Regions from separate parts of the Companilactobacillus zhachilii genome, predicted to be linked through region 2. Evidence: predicted binding sites of a transcription regulator. Region 2 holds the regulator's gene; each other region holds the start of a gene.

Region 1 (6,729 bases), 310 kb from region 2:
CGGTAATAGTTCTTCCGACAATGAATTGCCACCTAAGGTTGTAGCTGGCATCATAACGAAGGCATTTCCACCTTCAATTAATGTTGCAATTACAATCATTGGCCAAATGGTTAACTTTGTATGAATGACGAACAACAAGAACCACCCGACGACAATCATTGACATACCAGTAATCAAGGTTGATTTGAAGCCAATACGATCAGCTAATTTACCAGTTAATGGATTAAGAATACTGAGGACAATGGCTGGTGGAACTAGTGCTAATCCAGACATTAAAACTGAGGTGTGTAAAATATTTTGGTAATAAAGTGGATAAATAATTGTTATGACAATTAACGAAATATATGAGAATCCGGTTAGTAGGACGGCTAAATCGAAGTTGAAGTTTTTCATAACTTTCAAATCGAGTAAGGGTTCTTTTTTGGTTAATTGACGATGAATAAATAAAGTCGTTAAAAGTAAACTGATTACCAATAGGATAATTAAATTGGTGCTGAAACTTTTAGTTGCTCCTGCTTGATTAACTACATAAAGTAAACCAATCACACCAAGTAGATAGACAGTTGAAAGTAAATCTAAGGTTGCTTTGTGACGTGGCATAACGTCTTTGATATTGAATAGACCACTAATAAAAATAACAACCATAATCAATAGAAAAATGACAAATAGTCCTTGCCATTGTAAAAAGTTTAAAACAATCCCAGAAATGATGGGACCACTAGCTAGAGCCGATCCCATGACTAGACCAGCATATCCCATCGTGGCACCACGGTTATTTTCTGGTGTGATGGACATTAATACGGATTGAAACGATGGAAATAAAACCCCGACACCGATAGCTTCTAAAGCTCGACCTAGCATGGCGATTGGAAAGTTTGGTGCAATGATGATAACAAAAGTACCAATGGCAAAAATTGCTACGACACTTAAAAAGATTTTCTTAAACGAAAAATTGTTTAATAGCCAAGGACTGATTGGCATCATGATACACATAATCAACATAAAGCCAGTTGTTAACCATTGAATCGTTGGTGCAGTCACGCCGAAGAATTTCATTAATGTTGGATAAGCCGTTGAAAGAGAAGATTGGCTGATCGACATTGTGAAGGTTCCGGACAACAAAGTTATAATGAATAACTTGCGTGCTAGGCTATTTTTAATTTCACCCTTGTTCATAAAATACCCCTTCTTTTGTTTAATCTAATAACAATTTAAGGATAGCCTAAAATAAAAATACTGTCCAATCGATTGATTGGACAGTATTTGATTATTTACTCGGAGTATTAAATTCAAGATTCTTCCCAGTGCAGGGACTTTGCATGATTTGTATAGTTTTAGGTAAATAGTTGGAATCATTTGGCTCCTTGAATAGACATTATGTACTTGTGGTGCTAACGTCTGTCTTCAAATTATTCTGATACGGATAAATTTTTTAAAAGCATGGTTATTTCAGAATCCTATTGAGATGGTAATAAAATCTATGAAAAGTATTTTAGGTATCAAGTTATTTTTGAGCTCCTAAAGAACTAGTCGGAAGATTCGGACAGTGGTTACTGGCAGTGAAAGTGGTGTTAGGACGACCGCTTTTGTCGTTCTTACAGCACCGGGCGTGTTTAAGACTTGCCGAACTTGCAAGGCTTAAACCGAGGTCCGAGACCTTGGCTCGGGCCGTTCCGCACTGCCAGTGACCACTGTCCGAGTCTGGAGACGGCATATCCATAATATGAATAATTTGAAGACATATCCTAGTAAATTTTATAGAAACCAATCACGGATACCATCTTTAATCATCTGTTTGGATTTACTGAAAATATTTTGATGGTCGGCATTATCAATTTCTGCATACAGGTGAGTATTTATTTTGGTTAAAATGTTAGCAAATTGATCAAGTTCTTCGTCAGTTAGAGCGTTTAAAAATTCTGGTACAGCAGATTCCATAGTGGTGGTTTGCCGACCCAAATCAGTTATCCGAATAATAGTCATTCTGCGGTCGGTCGTGGATTTTTCCTTTGTGACCAGTCCTTTTTTGACCAATTTATTAACGAATTCAGCAGTCGATTGGGCAGTTAAATCCAGCCGAGTGGCTAATTCCTTTTGTGATAGACCGTCAGTTTGTGATAAGGCCAGTAAAATCTTTCCTTGGCCTTGAAACATAAATTTTCCCTCTTCGTCGGAGTTTCTGTGTGTGACTTTGTCAGCAACGTGACGGACCATACCGAATTCTATCAGCTTACCAGCAGCGTTTTTTTGTTTTAGTAGATTAGGCATTTGTTTACCTCCGAAATTAATTATACAGCATAAAAAGAAAATATTCAGGTAACCTGAATAAAATGCTTGCATTTTTAATCAGGTACCCTTACAATTAATTTTAATCAGGTGACCTGATGAAATATAAAAATAACGAGGCATTGAATAATGACAGTAAATAATGCGATAGAAGTTAGCCATTTAACAAAAAAATTTAACGATAAAATAGCAGTCAATGATATTTCTTTTGATGTAAAACAGGGAGAGGTATTTGGACTTTTGGGGCCAAACGGTGCCGGGAAAACCACTACCTTGAGAATGATAACGACCTTATTGAAATCTAGTAGCGGTACTGTAAAGATTTTTGGTCACGATACGGCCAGTGAAGGGAAGTTAGCTAGATCGATGTTTGGATTGACAGGTCAATATGCGTCAGTTGATGAAGATATTTCTGCTAGAGAAAATTTAATGATTTTTTCACGCTTAAATGGTCTTTCACGAATGGAATCAAAAAAGCGTACTGAAGAACTATTAGAGGAATTTTCGTTAGTTAATTCGGCTGACAAGTCATTGAAAGATTTTTCTGGTGGGATGCGTCGGAGATTGGATTTAGCAGTCAGTTTAATCACACGTCCAGCCTTAATCTTTCTAGATGAACCAACGACGGGACTAGATCCTCGTACAAGAACCCAGATGTGGGACACGATTAGGAATTTGGTTAAGCAAGGGTCAACGATAGTTCTGACAACACAGTATCTTGATGAGGCAGATCAATTGGCGGATAGAGTTGCAGTCATTGATCATGGCAAGTTGGTGAAAATTGGAACACCGCAAGAGCTTAAACAGCAAATTGGTGGAACTGATTTGAGCTTTACGGTTCGAGATAAGAGTCAAGTTAATTCAGCCACAAGATTAGTGGAAGATAAATTAAAAACAGCTAGTCGCCTTACAGGTCAGCGTTTGAGCACTAATTTATCGGACATTGGGCAATTAGCAACATTATTAACAGCTTTTCAACAAAATAAAATTTCAATCAGTGATTTAACTGTTCAAGAACCATCATTAGATGATGTATTTATGAATCTAACAGTTGGCAAAAATTAGAAAATAGAGGTCTTTATTATGGATGTACAAACACACCGTGGCAATTTAATTATGAATACAGCAACAATGGCATATCGAAACTTATTAAAAACATTTCATAATCCTGACAGAATGATGGACGTTATTGTTCAACCAATCATGTTTATGTTGATGTTTGGCTATTTATTTGGGGGTGCGATTGCGGGTAACGTACAAAACTATTTGCCTACAATTGTTCCAGGGATTTTGATTCAAACAATGCTTTCGGCATCTTCAGGTTCAGGATCACAAATCAGAGAGGATTTAGATTCTGGGGTATATGACCGTTTCAAATCATTACCAATGGCTCACATTGCACCTTTAGCCGGTCAATTATTTGCCGATATTCTTAGATTATCGATTGCTACTATAACTTCATTAACAACCGGTTATATTATGGGATGGCGACCAGCAGCCGGTTTCGGTGGAATTGTAGTTAGTGGCTTGCTTGCAATCTTTATTGGTTGGGCTATGTCCTGGATCTTTGCTCTACTGGGAATGCTTGCTAAGAGTGCCACAACTGTTGAGAGCTTCTCGTTAATGATTATGTTGACATTGTCATTTTTATCAAATGCATTCATTCCGATTCATACTTTGTCAAAAACTATGCAAATGATTGCTTATATGAATCCAATTACTTATGTAATTATTGCCATTAGACAAATTTTAGCAACAGGGCGTTGGACTAATGAAGCTTTCTTGGTCTTGATTTTTGGAATTATGATTGTATTTGTCTTTGCTCCTTTGACTGTTTGTGCTTACAACCGTAATTAAAGGATGCCGCCTCCAGAAACCAGAAAATTAGGTCACTATGGGGACCGATTGGAGCCAAAGAGCGGTCTCCAATCTCGATTTTGACCTTCGCAAAGTACGCGAATTTCAAAACTCGTCCCGTGGTGTAAGGGATAAATCCCTAACGCCACATTCACAGCGACCTAATTTTCTGGTTTCTTCCGGCTAGTTTATTCTCTGCTTTGAATATAAATAAATTGGAGTATTACATTGTGGTTTTGATTACTTTCGTGTCAATAATTATTAGAGCACCAACACTTAAAAATAAAAGCATCTGTAAGAAACTATTTGTTAGTGGGTTACAGATGCTTTTTTTGCAACAAAAAAACATGATGCTGATTTTTATCAGAATCATGTTTTTAGTATAGGTAGGAATAAAACGAAATTTATAAACTCGCTTTTTACTTACCAGCTTTGTTTGTCATAATATCATCGATCAAACCATAATCTTTAGCTTCTTGGGCTGTCATGTAGTTATCACGATCAGTATCCTTTTGAAGTTTTTCAAATGATTGGCCAGAGTTATCAGCCAACATGTGGTTTAATCTCTTTCTTGTCTTCAAAATTTCTTGAGCAGCAATTTCAATTTCTGTCTGTTGACCTTGTGCGCCACCTAATGGTTGGTGAATAAGAACAGTTGAATTTGGAAGTGCAAAACGTTTGCCCTTTGTACCTGATGACAAGATAACTGATCCCATTGATGCAGCCAATCCTGTAGCGATAGTTTGAACATCAGATTTGACAAAGTTCATTGTATCAACAATAGCTAATCCGTCAGTAACAGAACCACCGGGTGAGTTGATGTACATTGAAATATCCTTGTCAGAATCTTGAGCATCTAGGAATAGTAATTCGGCAATGACTGTATTAGCCATTTGACTGTTAACCTCACCAGATAACATGATGATTCTATCTTTTAATAATCTTGAGTAAATATCATAGGCACGTTCGCCACGTGAACTTTGTTCAATAACTGTAGGAACTAACATTGAAATGCCTCCTGTTTTTAATTAGCACTCTTAATAGCACAGTGCTAATTTAGCATAATATTAATATGGGGTCAATAAAGTAGACTTAATAAATAAAAATATTTATTCAAAACGATTCTGTTTCGCTATTTAACTATGTTGCCTCTAGAATTTCTTGCTTTTAAATCCGTAGTCAAAAAGCCAACTAGCATTACGAATCAATCCAGAACAGTTTTGGACAATACTCGTTGTTTAATCTCAAGCCAGCCAATGTGTAAAACATAAGCGGAAGTAAATGATAGTACCCATGTTAATAAATAGCAACTGATAATAGCTAAAATTGGATTACTTTTAGCCAAGGTTTGACCACCGAATGTCCAGATAATTTGTAACCAGAAGACGTTTGATAGATAAGCTCGATAGGCGTAGATAGAAAATGGAAAATCGGTAGCAATTTGGAGGCATGTTTTAGTTGATGAAGTGCTAAAGTAGCTATTAAACTAATGATCGTAAGAGCATAGAGTGTCATTGAAAGCTTATAATAGGGAGCATTTGTTAATTTTACAGGGTAGCCGTAGGAGAATAGTTCAAAGTTAGTCCAGTAAAATGTGATGAAAAGTAGTAATAGTAATAGTAGGAAAAACTTGGGGAGATATTTTTCAATAACTTTGTGGTTTATCCAAGCTAGAGTTCCCAGAATGCCGTAAATAATAAAACTAATAAAAACCCGGTCTAATAAATACCAATTATTTCCATTAGATGCGTGGGTGCTATAAAAATAAAGCCACCATAAATAGAAGATTACAGTTGTGATGGTAATTATAATTGAAAGAATCGGTTTATTTTCAGTCAGGTGAGCGATTAACCAAAATATGGGCATGAGGATAATAAATTGCAACATCATCGTGTTGTACCATAAATGTGGGGCAGCATTACCGTTAACAAACTGCCATAAAAAGGTTCCTAAACTGTTGAATTGAAAATGTTGTTGCAGTTGGGGGAATACTAATAAGTAAATTAATGTCCAGCAAATGGTAGGGATGAATAAAACTAGCCATTGCTTGTATAGGTAAGCAGGATAATTTTTGATAGTGTATTGATTTGTCTGTCGAGTAGTTGTGTACAAAATACCGAAGATGAAAGCGGGAGCCGTGAATTTGACTAGGTTATACAGAAAACCGATTATATTTTGATTGGCAAAGCTAGGCGATGTTTTTAAAACAAAGGTTAAAACTGATTGCATCATTACAGCAGTACATGCAAAGACTTTCATGTAGTCGCCAATATCGGCCGTTTGAGAACTATTTGTTGAATCCATACAAAATAACTTCTTTCTATAATTCATAATTACATCATATAACAGATAAAAACAAAAAAAGAAGCTAAACTTTAGATGTAAAATCCGAAAGTTTAACTTCTTTTCTACAGATAATATTCTGATTAGCTTATGTAACAGTTGATTTATCAACACTCATAAGTGAAACTTTGTGAAACAAAAAATGCGCCACGTGGGGTCACATACCCCAACCTGTGAAACACCTGAAAACACTGACATTATGCACTATTTACTGTAGCTTTATAGCTCGTGGCTCACCCCGTG
Region 2 (6,729 bases):
CTTTTAAAACGTGTTCGTGATCCACGAGTTCAAGGCGTTACAGTGACAGGTGTTGAAATGACAGGTGATTTGCAAGATGCAACTATCTATTACAGCATTTTGTCTGAAAAAGCTAGTGACGTTGAAAAGACTCAAGCTGGCTTGGATAAAGCTAAAGGCTTGATCAGACGTGAGCTTGGTCAAAAGTTAACTTTGTACAAAGTTCCTGAATTGGAATTCAAACAAGATCAATCAGTTCGCTATGGTGAAAAGATTGATAAGTTAATTGCTAAGTTACATCAAGACGAAGCTAATCGTTAATAAACTTTCGAGTATTATGGCAAATGGCCTCAGTAATCCGATTTTGGATTGCTGAGGCCATTTGTTTTAAGCGGAAGAAGATATGTTTTGAAAACGGTAATAACAAGGCTACCTTTTTTCTGACAAGACTAGTAAAATTATTATGATATTAGATAGATACGGAGATTATTATGGACGGAGTAATTCCATTAAATAAAGAAATCGGGCAAACTAGTTCCGATTATGTTTATAAACTAAGAAAAATATTACATACGAGGAAAATTGGTCATACAGGGACACTAGATCCATTGGTCAACGGTGTTCTACCAATTTGTGTGGGACAGGCTACTAAGCTCGTAAACACACTGACAGGCTCTCCTAAGGAGTATGAAGGGGAGATAACTTTAGGCAAGTCAACAACAACTGAAGATCGTGAAGGTGAAACGGTTAAAGAACAAAAATTAACGAAGCCTTTTACTATTGACGAATTGAATCCAATTTTTGAAAAAATGACCGGTGATTTGACACAAATTCCACCAATGTTTTCGGCTGTACGTGTCAATGGGAAAAAGCTTTATGAATATGCCCGAGCAGGAATAGAAGTTGAGCGTCCAGAACGCCATATTCATATTTATGATTTTCATATTATGGGTGAGCCTGTTTTTGATGAAACTACTGGCTATCAGACAATTAAGTTCCACGTTAGATGTTCTAAAGGAACTTATGTGAGAACTTTAGCGGTTGAGTTTGGTCATCTACTTGATATGCCTGCCTATATGTCGCAGTTGACTCGTGTCAAAAGTGCTGGTTTTCCTATTGCGGAGACTTTTACAATTGGCCAAATTGAAACCATGATGGACAATAACGACTATAGTTTTTTAAGATCAATTGATGATGTTTTGACAGATGTTCCTAGCCATGAATTGACCGATGAAGAGTGGGAAGTTCGTGTGTTGCATGGTGGATTTTTGGAATTAACGGATGAAGATAAAACTAAACAGTTGCGTGTACAAAGAGATGGAATTACGAAAGCCCTTTACAAGTATGATAAAGTAAGAGATATGTGGATTCCTGATTTAATGTTATTAAATAATAAATAAAGTTTGAAAGACAAATGTACTATGCTTATGCCGCCTCCAGGAGAAAAAAATTTAGGTCGCTATGGGGACCGATTCGAGCCAAAGAGCGGTCTCGAATCTCGATTTTGAACCTCGCAAAATACGCGAGTTTCAAAAGTCGTCCCGTGTTATAAGGGATTTATCCCTTATAACACCTTCACAGCGACCCAAATTTCTTTCTCCTTCCGGATAGTTTATTTGTTGGTTTGAATGAATATTGAGTAAGTGGAAGTAACATATTGTATGTTCAGTCACTTTTCATGCCATTGATGACTAGGGTATCAGGGATTAAAGTATGACTTAAATCTTTCAATCTTTAAATAATAAATAAAAGAGTATAAAAATGCAGATTGTAAACGTTAAACATCCGTTATTGGAGCAACAACGGCCAGCAGATGATACCGTCTTGATAATGGGATTCTTTGATGGTGTGCATTTGGGACATCAGAAAGTTATTAAAACTGGTGTTGAACTGGCACAGAAACATAACCTGAAGGCTGTTTTGATGACTTTTGACCGCTCACCAAGAACGGTTTATCAACACGAAAAAAACTTTAAATACTTGTCAACGATGCAAAGAAAAGCCCAATTAGTTGAACAATTAGGTGTTGATTATCTTTATTTTGTTCAATTTAGTGAAGATTTTGCTCACTTACAACCACAAGAATTTGTCGACCAATACATGGTTGGATTGAAGGCTAAGTATGTGGTTGCCGGTTTTGACTACACTTATGGGAAAAAAGATATTGCTAATATGCAGCGCTTGCCTGAGTACGCACAGAGAAGGTTTGAGACTGTCACTGTACCCGAGCAACTGATAAATGGGCAAAAAATTGGTTCTAGTGCAATTAAGATGTTTATTTCCCAAGGTCACATTCAAACTGCTAATGAGTTTTTAGGTTACTCGTATCAAAACCAAGGTGAAGTTATCCATGGCTTACAAAGAGGAAGAACACTTGGATATCCGACCGCTAATCTAGCAGTGGATGGTTCACAGCTAGTTCCTGCCATCGGTGTGTATGCTACTCGTATCAAGATTGGCAAAAAATGGTATGGTGCAATGACTTCGGTGGGCTATAATGTGACATTTAAAGAGAACACTGGTGTAACTATTGAAACCAATATTTTCGATTTTGATGAGCAAATTTATGGTCAACATGTTGAACTTGAATGGGTCCGATATTTGCGTGGTGAAGTTAAGTTTGACGGTGCTGAAGGTTTAATTAAACAATTGGAATTGGATAAAGCAAATGCGCTAAAAGCATTAGATTAAAATAATTTGAAGCAAAACTTAAAGCAAACAAGGTCAGCAGTCCGAATTCGTCGGATCACTGGCCTTGTTTGTTTCAACCTGAAAAAATTGCTTGTTTTTTATTGCCTGAAATTATGATTGATGAAGATCAATAGCTCGAGTAATTTGTGTTTTTGGCAGAGCACGATGTTTTTCTAAGATGTCATCTTGTTTTTGTAATTCATTTAATAAGGCTGCGATGGTTGGATTAGTTTTAGCCATTAACTGAATTTGTTCCATTTTGAGAGCTTCATCGTAAGCTTTGTTAAGTTGTTTATAGATTAATTCACGGTTAGCAATTTCTTTGTGAATACCATAAGCCTGTCGTTCTTGATCAATGATTTGTTCTGGAGTGATGACAGCTAAAATGGGACGTGTTGTTTTAGATATTCCCTCGCTAAGGTTAATTTCAGATACGATAGCAGGGACTACTGGTAAGTCGTTATAACCAGAGTTAGGTACAATCACTAGATCGTTGACCTTAACTTTGAAGCCACGACTGAAATAAGAGTATTGCTTACCTGAAACTAAATTTTCCCAGGGATTATCAATGAGATCTTCGTAAGATTCTGAGTTGAGAAATTTTACACCAATAATTTGATTTTGCATAATTTACCTCGAATAAGTATTGTCAATTAGGATTGAAACTATGTATAGGTTAATTTTAATCTCGGTCTGGAAATTTAACTAGTCTTTGTAGGATAAAAAAACGAAATGTTTAAAATTATGCATCAATGAAAATTAATAACTGAAAAGTCTGAAAAAATGAGCGTGCATACTTGACACTAATGGGATAGATTGTTATATTTTACATTGTTAGCACTCAGGTATGAATAGTGCTAAAAAGGAGGACGGTATAATGCTATCACAACGCCAAGATGCAATCTTGAGAGAAGTCGTGCGCATATTTACAGATACCGGCCAGCCGGTTGGTTCGAAGACATTGATGAATGAATTACCTTTCCATGTAAGTTCTGCGACAATCAGAAATGAAATGGCAATGCTAGAGGAAGTAGGTTATCTCGAGAAAACCCATCTTTCATCTGGTAGAATTCCTTCAGCGATGGGATATCGTTATTATCTTGATCATTTGGTACAGCCAACAAGTGTACCGCAAGATATAGCGCAGAGAATTGACGATGATTTTGGTAAAACTTATCATCAAATTGATGATATCATTGAACAATCTGCCAAAATCTTATCTCATCTGACCAGTTACACAGCTATCACGTTGGGTCCAGAGAGCAGTTCAATCTTGTTAACAGGTTTTAGAATTGTTCCTTTGAACCCACATCAACTTATGGCAATCATTGTCACAAGTGATAATAATGTCGAGAATAATATTTATACAATAGATGATGATTTTGATACTTCGTTGATTGAAAAAATTGTTAACATTGTTAATGACAAGTTAGTTGGACAACCTTTACCAAAGGTTATTCAAATGTTGCACAATGATGTACCAGCAATCCTTTCAGAATACATGTATTCCAGTGATGGGTTGCTTGATATGATGGATCAGCTTTTCAAGAAAGCTGGTGCAGAAAAGTATTATGTTGATGGGCAACTAAATTTGTTGAATTATGCTAACAATGATGATTTATCGCAAGTTCAGTCATTATTCTCAATCATCAATCAGAGCACTGATTTGAGAAAATTAATTGATCCAAGTATTTCTGATGATGGCATTCGTGTTCGTCTCGGAAGTGAGCTTGGAAGTGATGCGTTGAAGAATTACAGTATTATTACTGCAAATTATGATGTTGGTCATCATGGTAAGGGTGTAATTGCCTTACTTGGTCCAACGACAATGCATTATTCACAATTGATTGGGTTACTTGGAGAATTTAGAGTTGAGTTAGCCAAAAGGCTGATCGATTACTATTCAAGGTATGATGATTCTTGAAATTTTTAGGAGGAAGTAATGGCAGATAAAGAAAAAGACCAAGATTTGAAGACTTCTAAAAAAGAAGCAGCTCCAAAGACTGATGAAAAAGCTGAAAAAGATTCAGCTAAGAAGAAACAGGCTGAGAAAGTCGATCCTAAAGACAAAGAGATTGCCGATCTCAAGCAAAAGAATTCTGACTTAGAAGATAATCTTCTAAGAAGCCAAGCAGAAATGCAAAATATGAACAAACGTCATAGTAAGGAAGTCGCTGACATCCTTAAATATGATGGTCAAAAATTGGCAACAGAAATTCTACCTGTTTTGGATAATCTTGAACGTGCTTTGAGTGTTGAAGCTGACGACGATGCCAGCAAGCAACTTAAAAAGGGTATTGAAATGGTTCAAGAGCATTTGGTTAAAGCCGTTGAAGCTAACCATGTGACTCCAATTGACAATGTTGGTGAAAAGTTTGACCCAACATCAAGTCAAGCAGTCCAAACCGTTCCAGCCGATGATAAGCACGCTAAGGATACTGTTGTACAAGTTCTTCAAAAAGGTTATAAATTTGAAGATCGTGTACTTCGTCCAGCAATGGTTGTCGTTGCACAATAAAATTATTAATAAATATAAAATATAAAAGAGGTTTAGGTTTATGTCTAAAGTTATTGGTATTGATTTAGGTACTACAAACTCTGCTGTAGCCGTTCTTGAAGGTGGCTCTCCAAAGATTATTACAAACCCAGAAGGTGCAAGAACAACTCCTTCAGTTGTTGCTTTCAAAGATGGTGAAATCCAAGTTGGTGAAGTTGCAAAGAGACAAGCAATCACTAACCCAGATACAATTTCATCAATCAAGCGTCACATGGGCGAAGCAGGTTACAAAGTTACTGTAGCCGGCAAGTCATACACACCACAAGAAATTTCAGCATTCATTTTACAACACATCAAGAAGTTCTCAGAAGACTACTTAGGTGAAAAGGTTACAGATGCTGTTATCACAGTTCCTGCCTATTTCAATGATTCACAAAGACAAGCTACTAAAGATGCTGGTAAGATTGCTGGTTTGAACGTTCAACGTATCGTTAACGAACCAACTGCTTCAGCACTTGCTTACGGTCTAGATAATGACAAGGGTGATGAAAAGATTCTTGTTTATGACCTTGGTGGTGGTACATTTGATGTTTCTGTCCTTCAATTAGGTGACGGTGTCTTCGAAGTACTTTCAACAAATGGTGATACACATCTTGGTGGTGATGACTTTGACCAAAAGATCATCGACTGGTTAGTTGAACAATTTAAGGCTAAGAATGGCGTTGATTTGGGTCAAGACAAGATGGCTTTACAACGTTTGAAGGATGCTGCTGAAAAAGCTAAGAAGGACTTATCAGGTGTTGCCCAAACATCAATCAGTCTTCCATTTATTTCATCAGGTGCTAATGGTCCACTTCACTTGGAAGAAACATTGACACGTGCTAAATTTGATGAATTGACAGCTGACCTTGTTGAAAGAACAAAGATCCCAGTTGACAATGCCTTGAAGGATGCTAACTTAACAAATGCTGATATCGATAAGGTTATTTTAAACGGTGGTTCAACACGTATTCCTGCTGTTCAAGATGCTGTTGCTAAGTGGACTGGTAAAGCACCAGATCACTCAATCAACCCTGATGAAGCCGTTGCTTTAGGTGCCGCTATCCAAGGTGGTGTTATCTCTGGTGATGTTAAGGACGTTGTTTTACTTGATGTTACTCCATTGTCACTTGGTATTGAAACAATGGGTGGTGTCTTCACTAAGTTGATCGATAGAAATACAACTATCCCAACAAGCAAGTCACAAGTCTTCTCAACCGCTGCTGATAACCAAAGTGCTGTTGATATTCACGTTCTACAAGGTGAACGTCCAATGGCTGCTGACAATAAGACCTTAGGTCGTTTCCAATTAACAGATATTCCTGCTGCACCTCGTGGCGTACCACAAATCCAAGTTACATTCGATATCGATAAGAACGGTATTGTTAATGTATCTGCTAAGGATATGGGTACTAACAAGGAACAAAAGATTACTATCAAGAGTTCATCAGGCTTGAGCGATGAAGAAATCGACAAGATGATGAAAGAAGCTAAGGAACACGAAGAAGAGGATAACAAACGTA
Region 3 (6,729 bases), 870 kb from region 2:
GTACTTACGGTCGATGCCACAATTACTAATGAAGCACCTTTAAACAATGATGGTAACTTAGTCAATACCGTTACTTATACTGGACATACCTCAGGAAAAAGCGACACGCAATCCATTTCATCAAGCATTAAAATTCCTGTCAAAATACCAAACTTTAATTATAGTTTCCAAAATTACGTCAAAAATGAAACAACCAATGCAGATGGCGATTATGCAAGTAAAGTAACTGCTCATAAAGATGACGTTATTGATTACAAAGTCGATTTCAACAGTACTGGTTCAGACTCTCTAAAGGATTCTTATTTTTATGATGTCATTCCCGACGGTTTGGAAATAGTTCCTAATAGCTTTGCCTTGAATGGTACATCTATAACAAATAGTGAATCTGGCAATAAACTAGGCTTTATGACTGGATCACTTAACAACAATACGGACAATATCATCACATTCAAAGCTAAGGTCACTAGTCCAACAGCACTCACCGCTTCTAATACAGCCCAACTGACACATATAACTACTAGTCAGAAAGAAAATGTATCAACCATAAATGCCGAAGAACCGGCTATCGTCGATATTCAAGCTGTGGCTGCTGCTACCGCTTTTAAAGAAGTCCCATCTAACATTGATTTCGGTTCTATCAATAGTGTTAATTTAGAAAAGCTATTGCTTAACAAGAGTACAACTGGTAAATTACTCGTTTCACATGGTAGCGCAACACCGTTTGATGTAGATGTTAGTTATGATAATAATGGTAGCAATTCGATTGAAAGTAATGGCAAGAAATTGATTCAGGATGATGGCGATTCCTTGTTATTCAATCAAGCTGATACCAATACTTGGGCATCTCTTTCATCTGCAGAAACACCGATTAAAACTGACGGTTTTAACGGCTCCTATGATAATCTTGATTTAACTAAGTACGTTGGTTCTGAAAAGTGGAAGTTACGTGTTCCCGCTGCAACTGAAGCTGGAGAATATAACGGTCAAATAACCTGGGCCATTGCGGATACACCTCAGTAAATAAATATTAAAAAAAATGGAACCGATAATCTGATTATTGGTTCCATTTTTAATGTCATTAATTTCAAATAAAAAAGTGTTAGAAAATGAAACATTATTTTATTGGTAGTATTAATCTTTTCTCCAAAGGCGTGACTATAATAAACCATCAATGCCAGTACAGTTGAACAACAATAAATAAATATTCGATAAAGTATTTGTGAATTGTTGAGCAAATATTTTATCGATGGTAGACTGTAACTGGGTATTCTTTTACACATACACGATTCTAATTAAAACAGTTATCACAAAACTCTGGAGGTTAGCTATGAAGACTTACAATAAGAATAAAATGAATCCTATTTTTTCTTTCTCATTTGCTATTCCCTTAATAAGCTTGAACACTATGGCAATACATATGAACCGTGAACCATTAAATATTAATGAACAGATGAAAAATGACATTAAAATTATTAACTCAGAATTCTATCAAGCACAAGTGGTTCTAGACATATGAAAAAAGGAACTATATATTTATTAACTTTTTTTATTACATTTTTAAGTACATTCATTTGGTTTACAATAAAGAACAATCCAGTAACGTCAAGACTCTTAAATAGCTTGGGGATTTCATTATTAGCAGTTTTTTTATTCGGAATAATTAATTTCTATAACAAAAGAAAATAACCGTTACAAGAAATCGGAAAGGATTTCTCTATGACGGTTATTTTTGTTCATAATGTTTACCTTGACATTTTTTATATAACAAATCTTACCCAAATAAATGAAGTCAGATATCATGAAAATATAAAAATTAACTAATAACTAACTTTAAAACCGTTTGCATCACAAGAGCTACTATTCAAAATTACCAGTTATAAAACCTAATTTTCTTGTTTAACAATCTCTGCTGGAATATCAGCTTCCGAACAAATCACAGCAATCACATACTCAATTGTTTCTGAATCATCCCAATCGGCTGATAAGTCCAACTCAACTTCCCGACCATCGTTTAATTTCAATTCCAAATAATATGGTGTTGGCAAGTGAAACATAATCTTCTTAGGGGCACTAAACGAGCCTCCTAAGATGTTTGCGGGTGCGTTCATGTCTTTACCCACCACAACTGTTAAACTCTTAATATCGGCAAATTTGAAGGCAAATTGGCTTTCACTGAAAGGCAGCATAACTGACTGAAGTCTGGTACTTAAATTTTGATAATTATAACTTCTAATTCCTTCATCGTTAACTTCCCAATAGCCATAAAAGTCGGTCATTGAACGTGCATAAAGCAATGCCACAATAACCAGACCTGTAATCCCTAAAATAATCGCTAACAAAATAACTTTGGTAAATATATATACTAATATGCCAACAACCAATCCGGCCACTAGACTCACTGTCATGGGCACATAATTGATCTTACGACCGAATTCAATCTTATCCATATTGACTCTCTCTTCTATTTTCTTATTCGACAATAATTCATTTTATACTTTTCAAGGACTGATAGGAAATTTTAGTTCTGATTTCAGATGACAAATTACAACGACTACGCGTGGTGCTAGTTAAATATGTCACCTCCAAGAGCAAGAAATTAGGTCGCTATGGGGATCGATAAAAGCCAAGGACTTTTGTCTCGATTTTGAACCTCGCACAAATCGCGAGTTTCAAAAGCCGTCCCGTGGTGTAAGCACTAAAGAGCTAACGCCACCTGCACAGCGACCTAATTTCTTGCTCTTTCCGGCTAGTTCATTGTTTATTTTTGAATTAATATTAAATAACTTTAAGTATCATTTTGACATCAATAATTAGAATTATCGGATTAAGTACAGTTAGAATAACTAAGACAAAAAAAAGCGTTGATAGAAATTAATCTACCAACGCTTTGAATTTATCGTAATTTAGATTGATGCAAAAATTACATCATACCGCCCATACCACCGGCAGCTGGGTTAGCAGCTGGTGCAGCAGGAGCATTCTTATCAGGTTTGTCAGCAACAACAGCTTCGGTTGTCAACAATAGTGAAGCAACACTGGCTGCGTTTTGCAATGCTGAACGTGTAACCTTAGTTGGGTCGATGATTCCGGCGTCAACCATGTTTTCCCACTTGTCAGTTGCAGCATTGTAACCAACTTCGTTCTTTTCGTTCTTGATATGTTCAACGATAACTGAACCTTCCATACCAGCATTTTCAGCAATTTGACGGAGTGGTTCTTCAAGAGCACGAGCGACGATGTTGATACCTGTTTGGATATCACCTTCAGCTTTAAGTGCAGTAACTTTGCCTAAAACATTCATCAAGGCTGTACCACCACCAGCAACGTAACCTTCTTCAACAGCGGCACGTGTGGCATTTAGAGCATCTTCAATTCTATACTTGCGTTCCTTCAATTCAGTTTCAGTAGCAGCACCAACTTTAACAACAGCAACACCACCAGCTAATTTAGCTAGACGTTCTTGTAACTTGTCTTTGTCAAAGTCTGAAGTTGTTTCACTGATTTGTTTCTTGATCAAATCAACACGTTCTTGGATGGCAGCTTTGTCACCAGAACCTTCAACAATTGTTGTGTTGTCCTTTGTAACGGTAACTTTACCAGCTTGACCTAATTGATCCATAGTTGTGTCTTTTAGTTCAAGACCAAGGTCTGAAGTAATAACTGTACCACCAGTCAATGTAGCAATATCTTCAAGTTGAGCCTTACGACGGTCACCAAAGCCTGGAGCCTTAACAGCAACAACGTTGAATGTACCACGAATTTTGTTCAAAACAAGTGTTGGTAGTGCTTCACCTTCGATATCATCAGCAATAATCAATAGTGACTTACCTTGTTGAACAATCTTTTGTAGTAATGGCAAGATATCTTGAATGTTTGAAATCTTCTTGTCAGTAATCAAGATGTAAGGATTGTCGAGGTCAGCTTCCATCTTATCGTTATCTGTAACCATGTATTGTGAAATGTATCCACGATCAAATTGCATACCTTCAACAACATCTAGTGTTGTATCGATACCCTTTGATTCTTCAATTGTGATAACACCATCGTTACCAACTTTTTCCATGGCATCAGCAATTAATTTACCAGTTTCTTCACTAGCTGATGAAACTGAAGCTACTTGAGCAATATCATTCTTACCTGAAACCTTGTGTGAAATCTTGTGAAGTTCATCAACAGCAGCATCTGTAGCCTTTTCGATACCAGTTCTGATACCAACAGGGTTAGCACCGGCTGTAACGTTCTTCATACCCTCTTTAACGATTGCTTGTGTCAAAACGGTAGCTGTAGTAGTACCATCACCAGCAATGTCATTTGTCTTTGAAGCTACTTCAGAAACAAGCTTTGCACCCATGTTTTCGAAGTGGTCTTCTAATTCGATACTTTTAGCGATTGTAACACCATCATTTGTGATCTCTGGTGAACCATAACTCTTTTCAAGAACAACGTTTCTACCCTTAGGTCCGATTGTTGTCTTAACTGTATCAGCTAGTTTATTAACACCATCTAACATCTTTGAACGTGCATCTTCTGAAAATTTAATTTCTTTAGCCATTAATTTTCACACTCCATAATTTAAAATAAATTTTTCTTGTTTAAGTTTTAATTTTAATTAGTCAACGATTGCCATGACATCTTTTTCATGAAGGATTAAATATTCATTGTCTTCGTACTTAACTGTTGAGCCTGCATATTTATCAAAAAGAATCTTGTCACCCTTTTTAATACTCATAGGTAATTTAGTACCATTATCAGCAACTAGACCGTCACCTACGGCAACAACTTCGGCTGTTTGGGGCTTTTCCTTAGCGTTGTTTGCTAAAACAATGCCACCAACTGTCTTTTCTTCTTCTTTATCGACTGTTACAATGACTCTATCTCCAAGTGGTTTTAACAATTTAAATACCTCCAGTAATATTAATTCAATGTTTTTGTAAGTCTTTTAGCACTCAACTATCTCTTGTGCTAATCACAAGTTTTATATTAACATTATATTGTGAAGTTGCAAGTATTTACCTTTAAAAAATATGGGGGAAATTATGTCTTATCGAACAAATCAGTTTTTCACATTATTGGCCTATATCCTGTTATTATCATTAGGTTCCATCCTAACGATGTTCTCTATCACAGGCTCAGCCTACTTTATAACCGTTACGATTGCTGCATTGATTGTAACCGGTCTAATGATTTATTTAGTCAAACAGAGTGGTCCATTGGAATTTGAAAAAAGCTCAGACTTAAATCATGATTTGCAATGGATTATTTTAGGAACAGTTGGGGCACTAGTCGTTCAATTTGGAATCGGCTTTGCAGATAAATTACTTTTCCACGCTAGTACCGATTCTCAAAACACACTCAGTTTGTTACTAATGGTCAAAGAATATCCATACTATTTCATCTACGTGATGATTGCGGCTCCAATCATGGAAGAAATTATTTTTAGACGTGTCTTTTTTGCCAATTTGATTAAGCCAACTAACATTTATATTGCTGCAATTATTTCAGCACTCTTGTTTGCTTTTATGCATCAAGATACCAGATTTTTAGTTTACGTATTTATGGGCCTTTGGTTCTCATTCGTTTACTACAAGTCAGAAAATATTTACGTCAGCGCCGGCAGTCACATTCTGATGAATGCCATTGTATTGACGTTAGGAATCATATAGTAATTTCCATATGCATAAAAAATAGCCTACCATTTTTCGGTAGGCTATTTCTGTGTGTTTAAATCGTTTTTGACTACATGGAGTGTCTTTACTAATCCCCACGTGTATATGACGCAACATACTTTTCCCGTTTATCTTCATCAAATTCCTTTTCACTCTTAGCTATAATAACTGTAGCAAGTGAATTTCCGACAACGTTAACAGCAGTACGTCCCATATCTACGAGACGGTCGATACCAGCAATGAAGGTCAAACCTTGCATTGGAACACCGATTGTCGATACTGTGGCTAGGAGTACAACAAACGATGCTCCGGGCACTCCGGCCATCCCCTTAGATGTTAACATCAATACCACTACAAGGGTAATTTGTTGCCCAATGGTTAAGTGAATATTGTAAGCTTGAGCGAGGAATAATGCAGCCAATGATTGATAAATGGCTGAACCATCAAGATTAAATGTATAGCCAGTTGGAATTACGAAAGAAACGATTCCTTTTGATGATCCATAATCTTGCATTTTTTCCATCATTTTTGGCAAAGCAGCTTCTGAACTAGCTGTTGTAAAAGCTAATGTCACTTCATTTTCAATAATTCTAAACAACTCATAAAATCTAACATGAAATAAATGTCCCACGGCTGCCATAACGACAAATACGAAAAATGCCATTGTCGCATAAGCAATCAAAATAAATAGTCCTAACGGTTTCAATGAATTGAAGCCCATTTCACCGACAGTGACACCAATCAAAGCACAGACACCAATTGGAGCTAAACGCATAACCCAATTAGTAACCTTAAACATCACATTAGCTACGGCATTTAAAACTTCAGTAATAATTTTGCCTTGCTTGCCGATTGAAGCCGTTCCTAGTCCAAAGAGAACTGAGAAGAAGATAATTGGCAACATATCACCCTTACCTAGTGATTCAAAGATGTTAGTTGGGATGATACTCATCAAGATTGACCAAATACCCGAATGTTTTGCAGTTTTAGCAGTTGCAGTATATTGACTAATATCCGAACCTTTTAGGCTATGGATATCAATATAGGTACCGGGGTGGGTAAC

What was found. Region 2 encodes HrcA, which represses chaperone genes, less so after heat shock. Its sites were predicted from a motif close to TTAGCACTCNNNNNNNNNGAGTGCTAA; they were not measured.
Region 1: the regulator HrcA is predicted to act here: its motif matches at 5,172-5,198, upstream of clpP (ATP-dependent Clp endopeptidase proteolytic subunit ClpP).
Region 3: the regulator HrcA is predicted to act here: its motif matches at 4,940-4,966, upstream of groES (co-chaperone GroES).

Annotation. Positions count from the first base shown of each region.
Region 1 is NZ_CP031933.2:872,206-878,934, forward strand. It holds gene D1B17_RS03745 (DHA2 family efflux MFS transporter permease subunit) at 1-1,176, opposite strand, end outside; gene D1B17_RS03750 (MarR family winged helix-turn-helix transcriptional regulator) at 1,756-2,268, opposite strand; gene D1B17_RS03755 (ATP-binding cassette domain-containing protein) at 2,416-3,351, shown strand; gene D1B17_RS03760 (ABC transporter permease) at 3,370-4,143, shown strand; gene clpP (ATP-dependent Clp endopeptidase proteolytic subunit ClpP) at 4,563-5,150, opposite strand; partial or broken gene D1B17_RS03770 (acyltransferase family protein) at 5,348-6,447, opposite strand.
Region 2 is NZ_CP031933.2:1,185,123-1,191,851, forward strand. It holds gene rbfA (30S ribosome-binding factor RbfA) at 1-300, shown strand, start outside; gene truB (tRNA pseudouridine(55) synthase TruB) at 471-1,379, shown strand; gene D1B17_RS05315 (bifunctional riboflavin kinase/FAD synthetase) at 1,741-2,670, shown strand; gene D1B17_RS05320 (hypothetical protein) at 2,782-3,297, opposite strand; gene hrcA (heat-inducible transcriptional repressor HrcA) at 3,548-4,594, shown strand; gene grpE (nucleotide exchange factor GrpE) at 4,613-5,188, shown strand; gene dnaK (molecular chaperone DnaK) at 5,229-6,729, shown strand, end outside.
Region 3 is NZ_CP031933.2:2,050,213-2,056,941, forward strand. It holds gene D1B17_RS09450 (isopeptide-forming domain-containing fimbrial protein) at 1-1,020, shown strand, start outside; gene D1B17_RS09455 (hypothetical protein) at 1,884-2,447, opposite strand; gene groL (chaperonin GroEL) at 2,921-4,552, opposite strand; gene groES (co-chaperone GroES) at 4,610-4,894, opposite strand; gene D1B17_RS09470 (CPBP family intramembrane glutamic endopeptidase) at 5,037-5,663, shown strand; gene D1B17_RS09475 (cation:dicarboxylate symporter family transporter) at 5,755-6,729, opposite strand, start outside.